2 regions of the Paraburkholderia sp. PREW-6R genome follow, and region 2 is predicted to be linked to the other one. Evidence: riboswitches for the same ligand, from Rfam matches in the RefSeq annotation. Region 2 holds a riboswitch; the other holds the start of a gene.
What was found. A riboswitch is a leader RNA that binds a small molecule or an ion and turns the genes downstream of it on or off. The one in region 2 is predicted to bind manganese.

Region 1 (7,581 bases), 790 kb from region 2:
ACGAAAGCCGGCGCAGCGACGTCGCCACCGGCCCGCTGCCGGCCCAGCGCTGCAGCCACAGAATCGCGAACAGCATGCCGCCGATATAGCGCGGCGTATCCCAGCGCCACGCGCAAAGAATCAGCGCGGGGTACGCGAGCTTGAGCAGGACCTGCAGCACCGGCTTCACCCGGTTGCCAGGCGCCTCGGGCAAGGTCGCGGCGGCGCGCTGCGCCGTCATGTGCGTTGGCGAGCGCACAGCCGGCATCAGCTTTGGGCGGCCAGCAGGGATTCGACGGCGTTGATCACGTCGCCGACGGTGCGCACCGACTTGAACTCGTCCGGCTTGATGCGGCGCCCCGTCATCTCCTGCAGCTTGATCGCGAGGTCGACCGCGTCGATGCTGTCGAGATCGAGGTCTTCGAACAGATTCGCCTGCGGCGTGACGCGCTCTGCGTCGATCGCGAAGTTGTCTTTGAAAATGGCGCGGATGCGCTCAAGGATCTCTGCCTCGGACACGATTTAATCCCCCTTGTTACCTGTTTCGTTTCCGGCGTGCGCCGCTTCCCGCTGGCTCGCGACCAGCGCCGCAAGCGTGCTGATCGAGCGGAAATGTTCGCGCGTGCGCTCGTCGTTCGCCGCGATGGTCAGTTGGTATTGCTTGCGCAGCACGATGCCGATTTCGAGCGCATCGATCGAATCGAGACCGATGCCGTCGGTATCGAACAACGGGGCGTCGTCGTCGATATCGGCCGGGCTCAGGTCTTCGAGATCGAGCGCTTCGATCAGAAGCTGTTTAATTTCCAGTTTTAAAGAATCCATAATCGAACAGGTGCTGGGTAATGTGGGCTTCAATGGCGCTCGTCACGCTGCGCGCCGCGAGAGCAGGTAGCGTGTCGTGCGGCGCGAGCGGCTCGACATCGAGCGGTTCGAGCACGTTCACGCGCATGCGGAAGGCGCGCGCCGGCACGTCGTACCAGCGCATCTGCTTCGTGAATGCGGGCGGATCGCAGTCCATCAGCACCGGAACGATCGGCGCGCCGACCTTCAGTGCCATGTGAGCAAAGCCGCGCGAAAAGGCGTGCAGCCGGTTCGGCGCGGGGCTACGCGTGCCTTCGGGAAAAATGATCATCGTGTAGCCGGCGGCAAGCTGATTCGCGCCGGCTTTGACCAGCTCTGAGGGGTCGGCATTGCTCACGTAATGCGCCGCGCGCACGATGCCCCAGAAACATGGATTGCTCCAATGCGCATTTTTCACGACGCAACATGCGTGCGGCGTCAGCGACAGCAGCACCATCACGTCGAGATACGTGGGGTGATTGGCCACCACGATCGCCGGGCCGCCCGTGCGCAACCGCTCGACGCCCGACGCTTCCACTTCCATCACGCCGATGCGTTGGAGCACCGCGACGAGAGCGCGAAAAAACCAGTGAATGACGCTCGTTACCGCACGTTGCCGCGTTGCGCGGTGCGGCCACAGCCACGCGAGCGGAAATACCAGCCCCGAGAACAGCACACCGCACACGCCGAACACCACGAAGGCCATGCCGGTTGCGCCGAAGCGCCACAGATAGTCAAGCCGCGCGGTCATGCCAGCTCCATTGCCATGCGGCCTGCGTGCCGCGCCATTGCGCCGGCTTGCCCGTGTCGAGGCAATGTTGCAGCGCCTGGCTCTGGGTCGGGAAGCATGCTGCTGCAGCTGTTGCGCCAATGTCGCGCGTAAGCGGCAGCGGCTCCGGCGCGTCCGATACGGCGCATACCAGCTCGCCCGTGGCATGAACGCTGTCGATCAGAATAGCGACCGCGCCGCCCTGCACTTCGTCTTCGATTGTGCCGTAGGCCGGGTCGGCCGGTTCGTCCGCGTAGACCAGCAGCACGGGCGCGGCCGGCTGGCACGCGTGCTGCGCATGCGCCTCCAGCAGACCGTAACCGAGCGTTTGCGCGCCCGCCGAGATTGCGCTCGCCGCCGAACGGTCGCCCCGCGCCATGCCGAACACGCCGGTCATCGCATTCAGCACGGACAGACTGAACGCCGTGGGCGACACCGGCTCGGCCGCGCTGATGCTGCGCAAAATGTCGGTGGTGCGCCGCAGTTCGCCGTGGCGCGACGCAAACACGACGCGCGCCTCGTTCTGTGCGACGCAATCGTGCGCAACCTTTAACGCAACCTTGGACAGCGTGCTCAGACGACGTCGCACGATCGGCTCGATGAAGCCAATGTCGGGTGCGGCGAATGCGGCAGCAGGCCAGCTAGACCAGCGAGCGACCGGAATGGTCCAGTGCAGATCGGGCATATCGGTGTTCGCGCGTAGAAGCGAGGAGAGACTGAAGCGTGCGACGGAGGACACCGCCGTCAAAGCGTGTACGCACCGCGCGGTCCGGCAATCTCCAACCGGACGGCAACCCGGTCTTGTAATAGAGGGTTCAGCGATTTAACGGCGGCTCGCCGCATTTATTTAGGCGAACGTGCCAGTTGTGCTGGTGGATCGCCCCGACCTCGTTATGGTCGGCGGAATCATACTTAATATTCTGAATTAAATCAGCCCTGAAAGAAGTATCTATCTGTAATCGATATTTCGAAGAGCACAACAGCCGTCAGCGCGGTGCCGCAACGGAGTTCGAGAGAATTCGGGTGTTGTGATTACCCGTCATTGCCGTCTTTCCCAGGAGGCACGCGCGATTCCCTGTGTTATTGACGGCCTGTTCCATCGGTTGATTACTTTCGGTTTGCTTTCCATTTACCTGTCTTAACCCGGAACATAGGGATTGTGCGCAAAGCGGCCCCTGCTATACTCCGTCCCTCATTGGGGAGTAGCCGCCTCGTGCGCACGTCCGCACCGCCTTCCTGGCGTGCGTCGAACCTGCGATTCGCGAGGGCGCCTGTCAACAGACCTGGCCGTGACGGCCATGGCAGCCGCAGCCTCTGGCCTGGCGAGACCGATGATCCACACGCGCCGCAACAGGGCCCGGCGTGTCGTGGGTCGTCGCTCGTCATATTCCGGCTCGGGGAATCAACACAACGTGGATCACGCTTTTCTCATTTCGACCGGAGCGGTCGCGCTCGCTGAAATCGGCGACAAAACGCAACTGCTCTCGCTCGTTCTGGCCGCCCGCTATCGCAAACCGCTTCCGATCATTCTCGGCGTGCTCGCTGCCACGCTCGTGAACCACGCCTGCGCCGGCGCGCTCGGTGCGTGGCTCGGATCGCTGCTCACGCCGACCATCATGCGCTGGGCGCTGGCGGCGTCGTTCATCGGCATGGGCTTGTGGATTCTCGTGCCTGACAAGCTCGACGACGAGGAAGCCAACACCAGCCGCACGCATTTTGGCGTGTTCGGCGCGACCGTCGTGACATTTTTCCTCGCCGAGATGGGCGACAAGACGCAGATTGCGACTGTCGCGCTCGCCGCTCGCTTTCACGATTTTTTCGGCGTGGTGGGCGGCACGACGCTCGGCATGATGATCGCGAACGTACCGGCGATTCTGCTTGGCGACCGCTTCGCCCATAAGCTGCCGACGAAAATCGTGCACGGAATCGCCGCGGTCATGTTCGTGATTCTCGGGTCGATGGCCCTCTTCGGGGTGGGCGTCTAGCGACTATTGCACCACCTTCGCATCCGACGCGGGCGCGGGCACCGCTGCGCCCGCCGCGGCCACCTCGTTCGGCGCGCCGCCCGCCTTGTCGAGCGGAATCTTCACGGTATGCACGACGCCATTGCCCAGCGGGAAATCGGCCAGCGCGCTACGCGCGAGATACGGCATGGCCCGCACCAGCGACGACTCGCCGCCCGAATTGCGCGCGGTCACGTTATAGACCTCCTTGCCGGTGGCGCGCTCGGTGATCCGCACCCCTAGCAGGTGCGTGAAGACCGGATAGCTCTGGTTCACGTAACCGGCCGGGAACGGACCCCACGGACCCCACGGGTCGAACGGCCGGCCCCAGCCCCAGTAAGGCGACGGCCAGGGGTTGTAGTAGACCGGCTCGGACACCGTCACCATGTCGGAACGGATGCCGTAAGCAAGCCCGACCAGATAATGCGCCTGCGACGACTCGACCTCGCGGAACGCATGCGCGGCGAGCTCGTTCGCCACGATGCGCTCGTAAGTGGAGAGTTCGAGATTGTTCTGCTGGCTGGCCGCGCGGGTGAACGCGTAGGTTCGGGTGGCGTCGTTGCCGCTCCAGTCGGAGAAGGCTGTCACCTGCGTCGTCACGTAGGTCGTGCAGCCTGACAGCAGCACGGTCAGCGTGGCCAGCAGCCATGCGGCGCGGCGGGTCATGCAGTCGAGTTTCATGGTCTGCCTCTTAGTCTTCCCTGTGTCTTCCATTATGCTTTTTGATAAGCGCTTCCGGTTGCCGCCTCTGTCGACGGCCGGGATCGCGCGCGGTCAAAGGCCGCCCCACCCCGGTTTTGCGCGCGTCGGCGCCCGATCATACGCTGACCCGACGGGTCGGTAAAAGGTTCGACCCGCACGATCGGCCGAGGCTTTGTACAATGGCTCGACAAGCCCGGCTCGCGTGCCAGAAGCGCGCCCGCCGACACGAGTTCCATCACTACAGAACGCCATGGCCGATACCGAAACGCCCAATGTGATACGCCGCGCCGATTACGCGCCGCCCGCTTTCCTGATCGACACCGTCGCGCTGGAGTTCGATCTCGTCCCCGAACGCACGGTCGTCAAGAATACGATGCGCGTGCGCCGCAATCCGGACGCGTCGCGCGCCTCGCATCTTGCGCTGATGGGCGAGCAACTCGAATTCGTCGGCGCCGAAATCGACGGCAAGCCGTTTCCCAACGCGCATGCGCACGAGCACGGCCTGTTGCTCGATAACGTGCCGGACAGTTTCGAACTCACGCTCACGAGCGTCTGCAATCCCGCCGCGAATACCACGCTGTCCGGGCTGTATGTGTCGGGCGGCAATTTCTTCACGCAGTGCGAGGCCGAGGGCTTTCGCCGCATCACCTACTTCCTCGACCGGCCCGACGTCATGGCCACTTTCACGGTGACGCTGCGCGCGAGCAAGGCCGACTATCCGGTGCTGCTGTCGAACGGCAACCTGATCGAGGAAGGCGACTTGCCGGACGGCCGCCACTTCGCACGCTGGGAAGACCCGTTCCGCAAGCCGAGCTATCTGTTCGCCCTGGTCGCAGGCAAGCTGGTCGCACTCGAAGAACGCATAAAGAGCGGCTCGGGCAAAGACAAGCTGCTGCAGGTGTGGGTCGAGCCGCACGATCTGGACAAGACCCGTCACGCCATGGACTCGCTGATCCATTCGATCCGTTGGGACGAGGAGCGCTTTGGGCTGGAACTGGATCTGGACCGCTTCATGATCGTCGCCGTGAGCGACTTCAACATGGGCGCGATGGAGAACAAGGGGCTCAACATCTTCAACACGAAGTACGTGCTGGCGAACCCCGAGACGGCAACGGACACCGACTTCGCCAATATCGAGGCAGTCGTCGGACACGAGTATTTCCATAACTGGACCGGCAACCGCGTCACCTGTCGCGACTGGTTTCAGCTCAGCCTGAAAGAAGGCCTGACCGTGTTCCGCGATCAGGAGTTCTCGGCCGACATGGCCGGTGGCGCAACGGACGAAGCCGCCCGCGCGACCAAGCGGATCGAGGACGTGCGCGTGCTGCGTCAGATGCAGTTCGCCGAAGACGCGGGCCCGATGGCGCATCCGGTGCGCCCCGAGAGCTACGTCGAGATCAACAACTTCTACACGATGACGGTCTACGAGAAAGGCTCAGAAGTCGTGCGGATGTACCAGACGCTATTCGGGCGCGACGGCTTCCGCAAGGGCATGGACCTGTACTTCAAGCGCCACGACGGCCAGGCCGTGACGTGCGACGACTTCCGTCACGCGCTTGCCGACGCGAACGGCCGCGATCTCGCGCAATTCGAGCGCTGGTATAGCCAGGCCGGCACGCCGCGCGTGTCCGTGCGTACCCACTACGACGCCGCGCAGAAGCGCTACACCGTTACGCTCACGCAAGGCTATGGCGAGGCCGCGCCGGCAGCGCGTGAAACGCAGAAGGGGCCGCTGCTGATTCCGTTCGCAATCGGCCTGATCGGCCGGGACGGCGAGGATCTGCCGCTGCAACTCGAAGGCGAAGCGCAAGCCGGCAGCGCGACCACGCGCGTGCTCGAATTTACACAGAAGGAGCAGACCTTTACGTTCGTCAACGTCGAGCAGGAACCGCTGCCTTCGCTGCTGCGCAATTTCTCGGCGCCGGTGATCGTGGAGTACGACTACTCGGCGGATCAACTCGCATTCCTGCTTGCGCACGACAGTGACCCGTTCAACCGTTGGGAAGCCGGTCAGCGGCTCGCCACGCGCGAGTTGCTGACGCTGGCCGGCCGCGCCGCGACCGGCGTGCCGCTGCAACTCGACGATTCGGTGGTCGCCGCGTTCGCGCGGGTGCTGACCGACGAGTCGCTTTCGCCGGCGTTCCGCGAACTCGCATTGATGCTGCCTTCGGAAGCCTATCTCGCCGAACAGATGGCCGAATCGAATCCGGCCGCGGTGCATGCGGCGCGTCAGTTCGTGCGCAAGCGTCTGGCAAACGCGCTCAGGAACGACTGGCTCAAGGTCTACGAGCAGCACCGCACGCCGGGCGCCTACGAGGCCACGCCCGAGGCATCGGGCCACCGCGCGTTGAAAAATCTCGCGCTGTCGTACCTCGCGGAACTGGACGACCCGGCCGAAGCCGTGAAGCTCGCGTCGGCGCAATACGACGCCGCGAACAATATGACCGACCGTGCGGCGGCATTGTCGGCGCTGCTGAACGCGTCGGCGGCAAAAGGCGGCAGCGCAGAGGCGCAGCAGGCGCTGGACGACTTCTACCGGCGCTTCGAGAAAGAGCCGCTCGTAATCGACAAGTGGTTCGCGCTGCAGGCTACGCAGCGTGGCAGTGCGCAGCGTCCGGTGATCGAAATCGTGCGCAAGCTGATGTCGCATCCGGCATTCAACCTGAAGAACCCAAACCGCGCGCGCTCGCTGATCTTCAGCTTCTGCGCGGCCAATCCGGCGCAGTTTCATGCTGAAGACGGCTCGGGGTATGCGTTCTGGGCCGATCAGGTGATTGCGCTGGATGCGATCAACCCGCAGGTGGCCGCCCGCCTCGCCCGCTCGCTGGAACTGTGGCGGCGCTTCACGCCCGCGTTGCGCGATCGCATGCGCGAGGCGCTGGAAAAGGTGGCCTCGCAGGTCAAGTCGCGCGACGTGCGCGAAATCGTAGAGAAAGCGCTCGCGTGACGTTGTTTGACGCGGTTTGATGCGTGGAAAAGCCGGCACGTGATGCCGGCTTTTTTTCGCTCTCGACATGCTCCGGCGTGCGCCTGGATGGTCCACCCGCAATTCGGCTCGAATCCGGCGATAGACGGCCTCGGCTGGCAATGTGCGCCACAAACCCGACACTCACCGCGGCCGTCAAGCAGCACGGCATTGATAGCGGGTTTGTAGACAAAAGCACAGAGCGGACACAACGAGCGGTTAAAATCGAGATATTCCTCAAGCCTTCCCGGAGTACAGCAATGGCTTTGCAACGTCGTACCACTCTCACGAAGTACCTGATCGAGCAGCAGCGTGAAACCAAC
Region 2 (7,581 bases):
CGCCGAACTGCACGTCGCCCTGCGACAGCAGGAAAATGTCGAACAGATTAAGGTCGCCGAGTCCGGTGTCGTAGCCCCCGTTCGGACTGGGGCGCGTGCTGACCGGCAGCGTCGCGCGGAAGATCTCGGGCACGCCAATCAGGCTGTTCGGGCCGACCGGAATCGTGGGACGCAGCAATAGATCGTTGGTGTGCGCGCTCGCCCCGAACACGCTAGGCGTGTAGTAGTTCTGGACGTTGAACGACGCCGCCAGATTGAGTGGATTGTTGCTCTTGTTGGCGTCGTCTGCGGATGTTTGCACGGGCTGCGTGGGCGCCGCGCCATCATTCGGCGGGGCCGTGTCACTGTCCGCAGCCGACGCCCACTGCGGCACGCTCAAAGCGAGCACGGTCAGGCTTGCGTGCACGCAAGCCCTGGTGAGATGCCGCTTGCCCATTTCCAACATTTCAGGATAGCTAATCATCATGCTCCATGGACCGTGTTTTATACGCTCGTAGCGCGGGGCAGCGGGCGCCGCGTCCGGGTGCCGGCCCATGCAGCCTGTCGAATCAGCAGGCAGCGAGCGGGCATGCCACGCGGGACGTGGGGTTTCGGGCTTTGGTTCAGTGTGCCGAGCAAGAACCGGCTCTGCGCTTTGAGGCGGAAGGTTAAGGCGCGGGTTGTTGAGGGCGAGCCGCCAGACGTTTCCGACCGGCGACAACTGCTCATCTGCAGTGGCGATAGTGTAGCGCGCCCTACTTTTGAGATGATGATCCGATCGACCGGCGTCAGAGTAAAAACAGTTTGTCTCGGCGCACTCATTGACCAAACTGAAGGATGTGGTCAACGCCGGATCAATACAGTAGTCGGCTCCATGGTGGAGCGCGTTTGCGTCGAACGTAAAGCATGCGCCCGCCCCGTTCGTGGCCTCGCAACCCGATGCTCGCTTCGATGCGAAGGTGGGCGCTGCGCTGCGGCGCGACTGCGGCAGAAGCATACGTCGGTAAGCCATTTTCTCGCCTCGTATGTCTATCCTGGCGCGATCGCCTTCCTTTGCCAGAAGCAAACTGACTCAAAGCATTCGCGTTCGAATTTGAAATGAAAGCCACTTCGGTTCGCACGCGCGTTCATCCAGCCGGTCGCCTGTCTGGACCGGAAGAATGAAGCGTTGAGCCGCTGCGCGAACAGCCGACTGCTCCCTTGCTCGAATAGTCAGCGAAACTGGCGAAGCCAGAAAGTCAGGAGGTGAGACACGGTGCTTGCATGGACGCTCCTTGAACCGGAAACAAGAGAGACGCCGCATCGGACGAAGCATGCGGAAGACTGGGCTTTAAGGGCGATGTAATCGTTTCGGAATACTAGCAAACGAATTCACAGGTCATACAGATAAATTTGTAACACGGTCGACGCGCGAACATGCGACACAACGCTGTCATCAGCCAATCATAAATCTGCGCGCGTCTGGGCAATTTCAGTTCGCTGACCTGTTGCGCGACACCGATAGGTTTCATGACAGCCCGGCCGCCCAATCACAATGCATATCGAGGACAAGTCGTTGGTACGCCGCAATAATTGCAGACCCGGTCAGACTCGAGCCCGCTCAACGGCTCAACGTGATTGCCAGATACGTTGCGTATAGCGCACCACACGCCAGCAATGCCCACACGGGCACGCCGCGCTCGCGGACGTTGACCCGCAGCCACGCTGCGGCGGCTAGCGTGATGACGATGCCGGTCACAACTTCGATACGCGGCGTCCACGGCGTGAGCAGAATGCCGATAGCCGGAAGCAACGTGCCCTGAAACACCATTGCGCCGGTGATGTTGCCGAACGCCAGCGTGTCCTTGCCGCGACGAATCCACAAGATACTGTTCACCTTTTCCGGCAGCTCGGTGGCAATCGGAATGATCAGCAGCGACAGCAGCAGCGGCGAGACTCCGAGCGCCTGCGAGACGCCTCGCACTCCGTGTATGAAACCCTCCGCGCCCCACACTAGCAGCGCAACCGCGAGCAACAACTGGAGCGCGATGGTCGCAAGCGTGGTCGGCATGCCAAGCCGCGACAGCAGCATCCTGCCCGGCGCTTCGGTACCGTGGCCGGCGTCGACGAGTCCGTTCGATGCGCGAAACGTCATCGTCACATAGGTGAGGTAGACGCCGACCAGTGCGACGCTGAACAGCGCGCGCACGACCATTTGCTCGTGCGGCACGTACATTGCCCCCGCGGCAAGCACGAACGCGCACAGAAAATAGTTGAGGTCGCGTGTGAAGCCGGTGCGCTCGGGCGCGACCCAACCCCTGACGCCGCGCGAGCCGAGAATGGCAAGCGTCATCAGAAAGGTGGAAAGCGTGGAGAGCATCAGCGGCGCACCAAGAATCGCGCCGACGCCGATTTCCTGATTCACAGCGCTGTCGGTCGTGCCGCCCGCAATGGCCAGCAGTGGCACGAGCGTCTCGGGTAGCGCAGTGCCGACCGCTGCGAACAGCGAACCCGTGACGCCTTCGGAAATGCTGAGCCGCTCGCCGAGATGCTCGAGCGCGTTGGTGAACAGTTCGGCCGCCACAAGGATGACGACCAGCATCACTGCAAGTTCGAACACGAGACCCGTCATGCGCCGGACCTGACCGAAGGTGCGAGGCAGTAGCGTGACCGAATGGGACGAAGCGGAGGAACGGGCGGGGCACAACGGCGTTTCACAGGAGAACTCCGAGGTCGGACGCAGGTAACGAACCATGACGCACCGCAACCCGTCCGACCGGAACGAAGCAGTGCGCCAATGGTCTCGCCAAACCGACCTGGTCGAACGCGCCATGGCCTGCAAGCCAAGTATGTTGACGCGCTCTCCTTCAAACAGAAGGAAGGCTACTCCCCAATGACCCGGGGATTTTAACGGCAGGGCCCGCTTTCAACAAGCTTTTGGGGACGGAAGCGGGCCACGCTGCTCGAAGCTTAATTGAAGTGATATTGCAGACCGATCGTCACGCTGTTGTTCACGCGCTTCGTGCCATCGTGATGGCTCGAGTCCGCCGTCCATTCCAGCGCCGCGCTGATCTGCCTCGCCAGTTTGTACTCGACACCCAGGCCGCCATGCAGCCGATTATCGGGCCAGCTCGACGTGAACCCGAGTCGGGCATAGGGCATGAACTGAATGAGCGGCATGCCGAGTTTCGCGTCGATGCCGCCGTCCTTGAAAGTGGTCGAGCCGTGGTGAAAATCAGCGAATGCTTCGGCGCCCACGACGAAGCGGCCGATGTCGAAGTTATAGCCCGCGGTGATGCCCGGAAAGACGGTGGTGTGCGACGCTTTGCTGATCGCGCCGCTTGCGTTCGATGTGTTGGTGCCAACCTTGAAGCCGACATAAGGACCTGCAAAGTCACTCGGACCGATTTGAGCCTGTGCGGTTTGCGCTTGCGTCAGTGGCGAGAGGATCGAAAATGAGGCGATTAAAATGAAACGAATGAATTTATTCATGACCTGCGGACGTAACGCCATCCTTTCGGATAACTTTTTCGCTGTGTTGACGGTGAATTAGGAGCGGCGGGGTGAACTGGGCCGCTTGATCGTATGCCTTGTGCTATGCAATCCGCATAGCCCACGCATGCTAATTACCGGGATGGAATGCAGGCTGGAGAAGATGCTGCAAACGAATGTGGAAACTTCTTATGTTTTTTTTGAAGGCTGAGAATCAAGAAGATTGATGTTTCCGAGCGGTGTAGCTTAATGAGTGGGGCGCTGCAAAGATAGGAATGAACCAGGACGCAGAAAAGTGCTCAGGCGTGCCGCTTTTTAATTGAGGCCGCTTAACTGGTCGAATGGAGAGATCGCCGACCGCGCCCACTTTCGCGTGGACAAATAAAAAAGGGCTTAGACGTCTGGTCATAAGCCCTTCTTTTAGAAATCCTTTGGCGCGCCCGGCTGGGATCGAACCAGCAACCCCTGCCTTCGGAGGGCAGTACTCTATCCATTGAGCTACGGGCGCTTCAACACGAAAGCGCGGCATCTGAACGGATGCGACGCCAAAGCGAGACCGAAAGAATACCCGGTTTCGTCCAAACCGTCCACCGGCGGCCCTGAACGGTGCATTTTCGACGTATTTCGCCCGTTTCTCCGACTATTCCAGCGCGCCACTTCGTGATTCGCGATGCGGGTAAACGCCTGCTGAACAGCGCTTTGCCGCGCTCGCCGCCGCCGAAATCTTGCGTCTATAATCGTCCGTGACTGATAAAGAACAAGAAGTTGCCGTCACGCTGTACCGCTCACATACACACGGAGACGAGACAAGCATGAGCGAAGCACCCCACGGAGCCCCGATCAAAACCCCCGGGCAGTTGATCGCCGCAGTCATCGCCGGGTTTGCTGTGCCGATCGTCATCATCGTGCTGTTGGCCGTCTACGTCGACAACTCGACGCGCACCGGCGCCGGCACCGACAGTCTGTCGGACGCCGAAGTCACCGCCCGCATCAAGCCGTTGGCCCAGGTCGACATTCGCGACGCCAACGCACCGCGCGTCTACAAAACCGGCGAGGAAGTGTACAAGGCTGTGTGCTCGGCCTGTCACGCGTCCGGTGCAGCAGGCGCGCCGAAATTCACCAATACCGCCGACTGGGCGCCGCGCATCTCGCAGGGGTTCGACACGCTCTGGAAAACGGCGCTCGCGGGTAAGGGCGCGATGCCGCCGCGCGGCGGCACGAGCCCTGACGACTACAGCGATTTCGAAATCGCCCGCGCCGTGGTGTACATGGCGAACAACTCCGGCGCGAGTTTCCCCGAACCGGCCCAGCCGGCGGCGGGCGCGGCAGCGGCGAGTTCTGGCGCAGCCGCCGCACCGGGTGCGGCAGCGGCCGGCGGCGCATCGGACACCGCCGCGACGCAGGCGGCCGCGGCCATGGCGGCCATGGCAAGCGTGCCGCAAGCCGCCGCGCCGGCAGCGGGCGGCGCCCAAAGCGCGGACGCATCGCAGGCCGGCAAGGCGCTCTATCAGCAGGTTTGTCAGGCATGTCACGCCGCCGGCGTGCTGAACGCGCCCAAGTTCGGCGACAAGGAAGCATGGGCGCCGCGTCTGAAAGACCCCATGGACGTGATCTACAACTACGCGCTGCACGGCAAGGGCGCGATGCCCGCGAAAGGCGGCTCGAATGCGTCGGACGCCGACGTGAAAGCCGCCGTCGACTACATGGTCAGCGCAGCGAAATAAAAGCGCACCGCGCGCTGTCGAAAGGCGTAATAAAAACCCTGCCGCGTGCTCACCAGCACGGGCAGGGTTTTCTAATTCAGCTCGCATCCCGATAAAACTCAAGGCTTCTGCAACAACGCCTTCAGACTCGCCAGCCGGTCTTTCGGCGACATCGGCGCTTCTTCGGCTGTCGGCGGTGGGGCGTCGTCGAGCAGCATTTCGGGGATGAACCGCGACGGCTCGCACACCACCGTCTCGCGCGCCCGTTTGCGCTTCTTGCACCAGTTCAGATGCAGACTGCGCTGCGCCCGTGTAATCGCGACGTACATCAGCCTGCGCTCTTCCTCGATGCGCGCGTCGTCGATCGGCTCGTCGTCGGCGCCGCCGCGATGCGGCATGATGCCTTCCTCGACGCCCACCAGAAACACGTGCGGATACTCCAGACCCTTCGACGCGTGCACCGTCGAAAGCCGCACGGCGTCCGGATCCTCCTCGCGCCCTTCGAGCATCGACATCAACGCGACCGTCTGGATCAGTCCGAGCAGATTCTTGCCGGTGTCGCCGAAACCATCGGCGGTGTCGTAGCCGGTCGCTTCGCCCGCGTCCGCCGCACCTTGCGCCTCGGCTTTCGTGCCCTTGCGCTTGAGCCACTCCATGAACTCCAGCACGTTCTGCCACTTGGACTGCGCCTGGCGCTCGTCGAACGCGTCGTACAGGTACGCCTCGTAGTGGATCGCGTCCATCAGTTCGTCGAGCAGCGGACCGGCCGGGTCCTTTTCCGCGCGATCGGTGAGGCGCTGCATGAAGTCGCAGAACACACGCATCGGCTCGATCTGCCGCGGTGACAGGCGTGCTTCGATCCCGCCCATGTACACCGCCTCGAAGAGCGACACCTTCGCCTGGCCGGCAAACGAGCCGAGCGCTTCGAGCGTGGTATTGCCGACGCCGCGGCGCGGCGTGGTGATTGCGCGGATGAACGCCGGATCGTCATTCGCATTGGCGATCAGGCGCAGATACGCGCAGATGTCCTTGATCTCGGCCTTGTCGAAAAACGACTGACCGCCCGAGAGCACATACGGAATCCGTTCGCGCCGCAGCACCTGTTCGAAGATGCGCGCCTGGAAATTGCCGCGATAGAGGATCGCGTAGTCGCGGAAATTCGCGCGGCGCTCGAACTTGTGCGCCGACAGGCGAAACACGACCGATTCGGCTTCGTGCTCTTCGTCGTTGCAGCCGGTGACGGTGATGGTGTCGCCCATCCCGTGTTCGGACCACAGCTTTTTCTCGAACAGCTTCGGGTTGTTGGCGATCACGTTGTTGGCGGCGGTGAGAATGCGCACCGTCGACCGGTAATTCTGTTCGAGCTTGATGATGTGCAGCTTCGGAAAATCCTTGCTGAGCTGGCCGAGATTTTCGAGCGTCGCACCGCGCCAGCCGTAAATGGCCTGGTCGTCGTCACCGACCGCCGTGAACGCGCCGCGCGGGCCGGCCAGCAGCTTGACCAGTTCGTACTGGCACGCGTTGGTGTCCTGATATTCGTCGATCAGCAAATAGCGCAACCTGTTCTGCCAGCGGTCGCGCACCTGCTCGTTTTTCGCAAAAAGCTCGGCGGGCAGGCGGATCAGATCGTCGAAATCCACCGCCTGATAAGCGTGCAGCGTGGCCACGTAGTTGCGATAAACGATCGCGGCCTGATGCTCGTCTTCGTTTGCCGCGATCGAGATCGCCTCTTCGGGCATGATGAGGCCATTTTTCCACAGCGAAATGATCGACTGGATCTTGCGGATAAAGCCCTTGTCCGTCGAGCCGACCTGTTCCTGGATCATGCCGAAGCAGTCGTCGGAATCCATGATCGAGAACTGCGGCTTCAGCCCGACGTGCTCCGCTTCCTGACGCAAAATCTGTACGCCGAGCGAGTGGAAAGTACACACCGTCAGCTGATTGACGGGCACCTTGCGGCCTTCCTTGCCCGGCGTCGTGAGCGTCTTGCCTTCGAGCAATTTCCCGACGCGCTCGCGCATTTCCGCCGCGGCTTTGTTCGTGAAGGTGACGGCGGCGATATGGCGCGGCTCGAAGCCTTTTGCTTCGATCAGATGCGCGATTTTCTGCGTAATCACGCGTGTCTTGCCGCTGCCGGCGCCGGCGAGCACGAGACACGGACCGTCGAGATAGCGGACCGCTTCATTTTGAGCGGGGTTCAGGCCTGCGGACATCGTTATGGACGGGGAATGCGGTTGAAGGCGGCAGGGCGCGGCATCGCGACGGCAAGGGCCCTGCGGCATGCTGCGTGGGGCTGCGAGCGGGCGCTAATCTGATGCGACAGGCGTTTCGGCTCGCCTCGCTCTGCCCGGGAGGAGCGATGTTAACATGGAAAACGCGACGGAAAACACGACGGAAAACGCGATGGAAAGGCAACGGGAAATGCGAA

Region 1: another riboswitch for manganese. It lies ahead of AAGS40_RS11150 (TMEM165/GDT1 family protein); the one in region 2 lies ahead of AAGS40_RS14890 (sodium:calcium antiporter).

What each region holds. Positions count from the first base shown of each region.
Region 1 covers NZ_CP155073.1:2,562,776-2,570,356, forward strand. Annotated here, with positions in the region: gene AAGS40_RS11125 (hypothetical protein) at 1-247, opposite strand, end outside; gene AAGS40_RS11130 (acyl carrier protein) at 247-498, opposite strand; gene AAGS40_RS11135 (phosphopantetheine-binding protein) at 502-801, opposite strand; gene AAGS40_RS11140 (lysophospholipid acyltransferase family protein) at 776-1,570, opposite strand; gene AAGS40_RS11145 (beta-ketoacyl synthase chain length factor) at 1,554-2,273, opposite strand; yybP-ykoY riboswitch at 2,774-2,983, shown strand; gene AAGS40_RS11150 (TMEM165/GDT1 family protein) at 3,001-3,573, shown strand; gene AAGS40_RS11155 (DUF4136 domain-containing protein) at 3,577-4,272, opposite strand; gene pepN (aminopeptidase N) at 4,544-7,240, shown strand; gene AAGS40_RS11165 (class 1 fructose-bisphosphatase) at 7,519-7,581, shown strand, end outside.
Region 2 covers NZ_CP155073.1:3,357,294-3,364,874, forward strand. Annotated here, with positions in the region: gene AAGS40_RS14885 (hypothetical protein) at 1-466, opposite strand, end outside; gene AAGS40_RS14890 (sodium:calcium antiporter) at 1,580-2,590, opposite strand; yybP-ykoY riboswitch at 2,688-2,862, opposite strand; gene AAGS40_RS14895 (outer membrane beta-barrel protein) at 2,929-3,450, opposite strand; tRNA gene AAGS40_RS14900 (tRNA-Arg) at 3,883-3,958, opposite strand; gene AAGS40_RS14905 (c-type cytochrome) at 4,263-5,174, shown strand; gene AAGS40_RS14910 (UvrD-helicase domain-containing protein) at 5,273-7,366, opposite strand.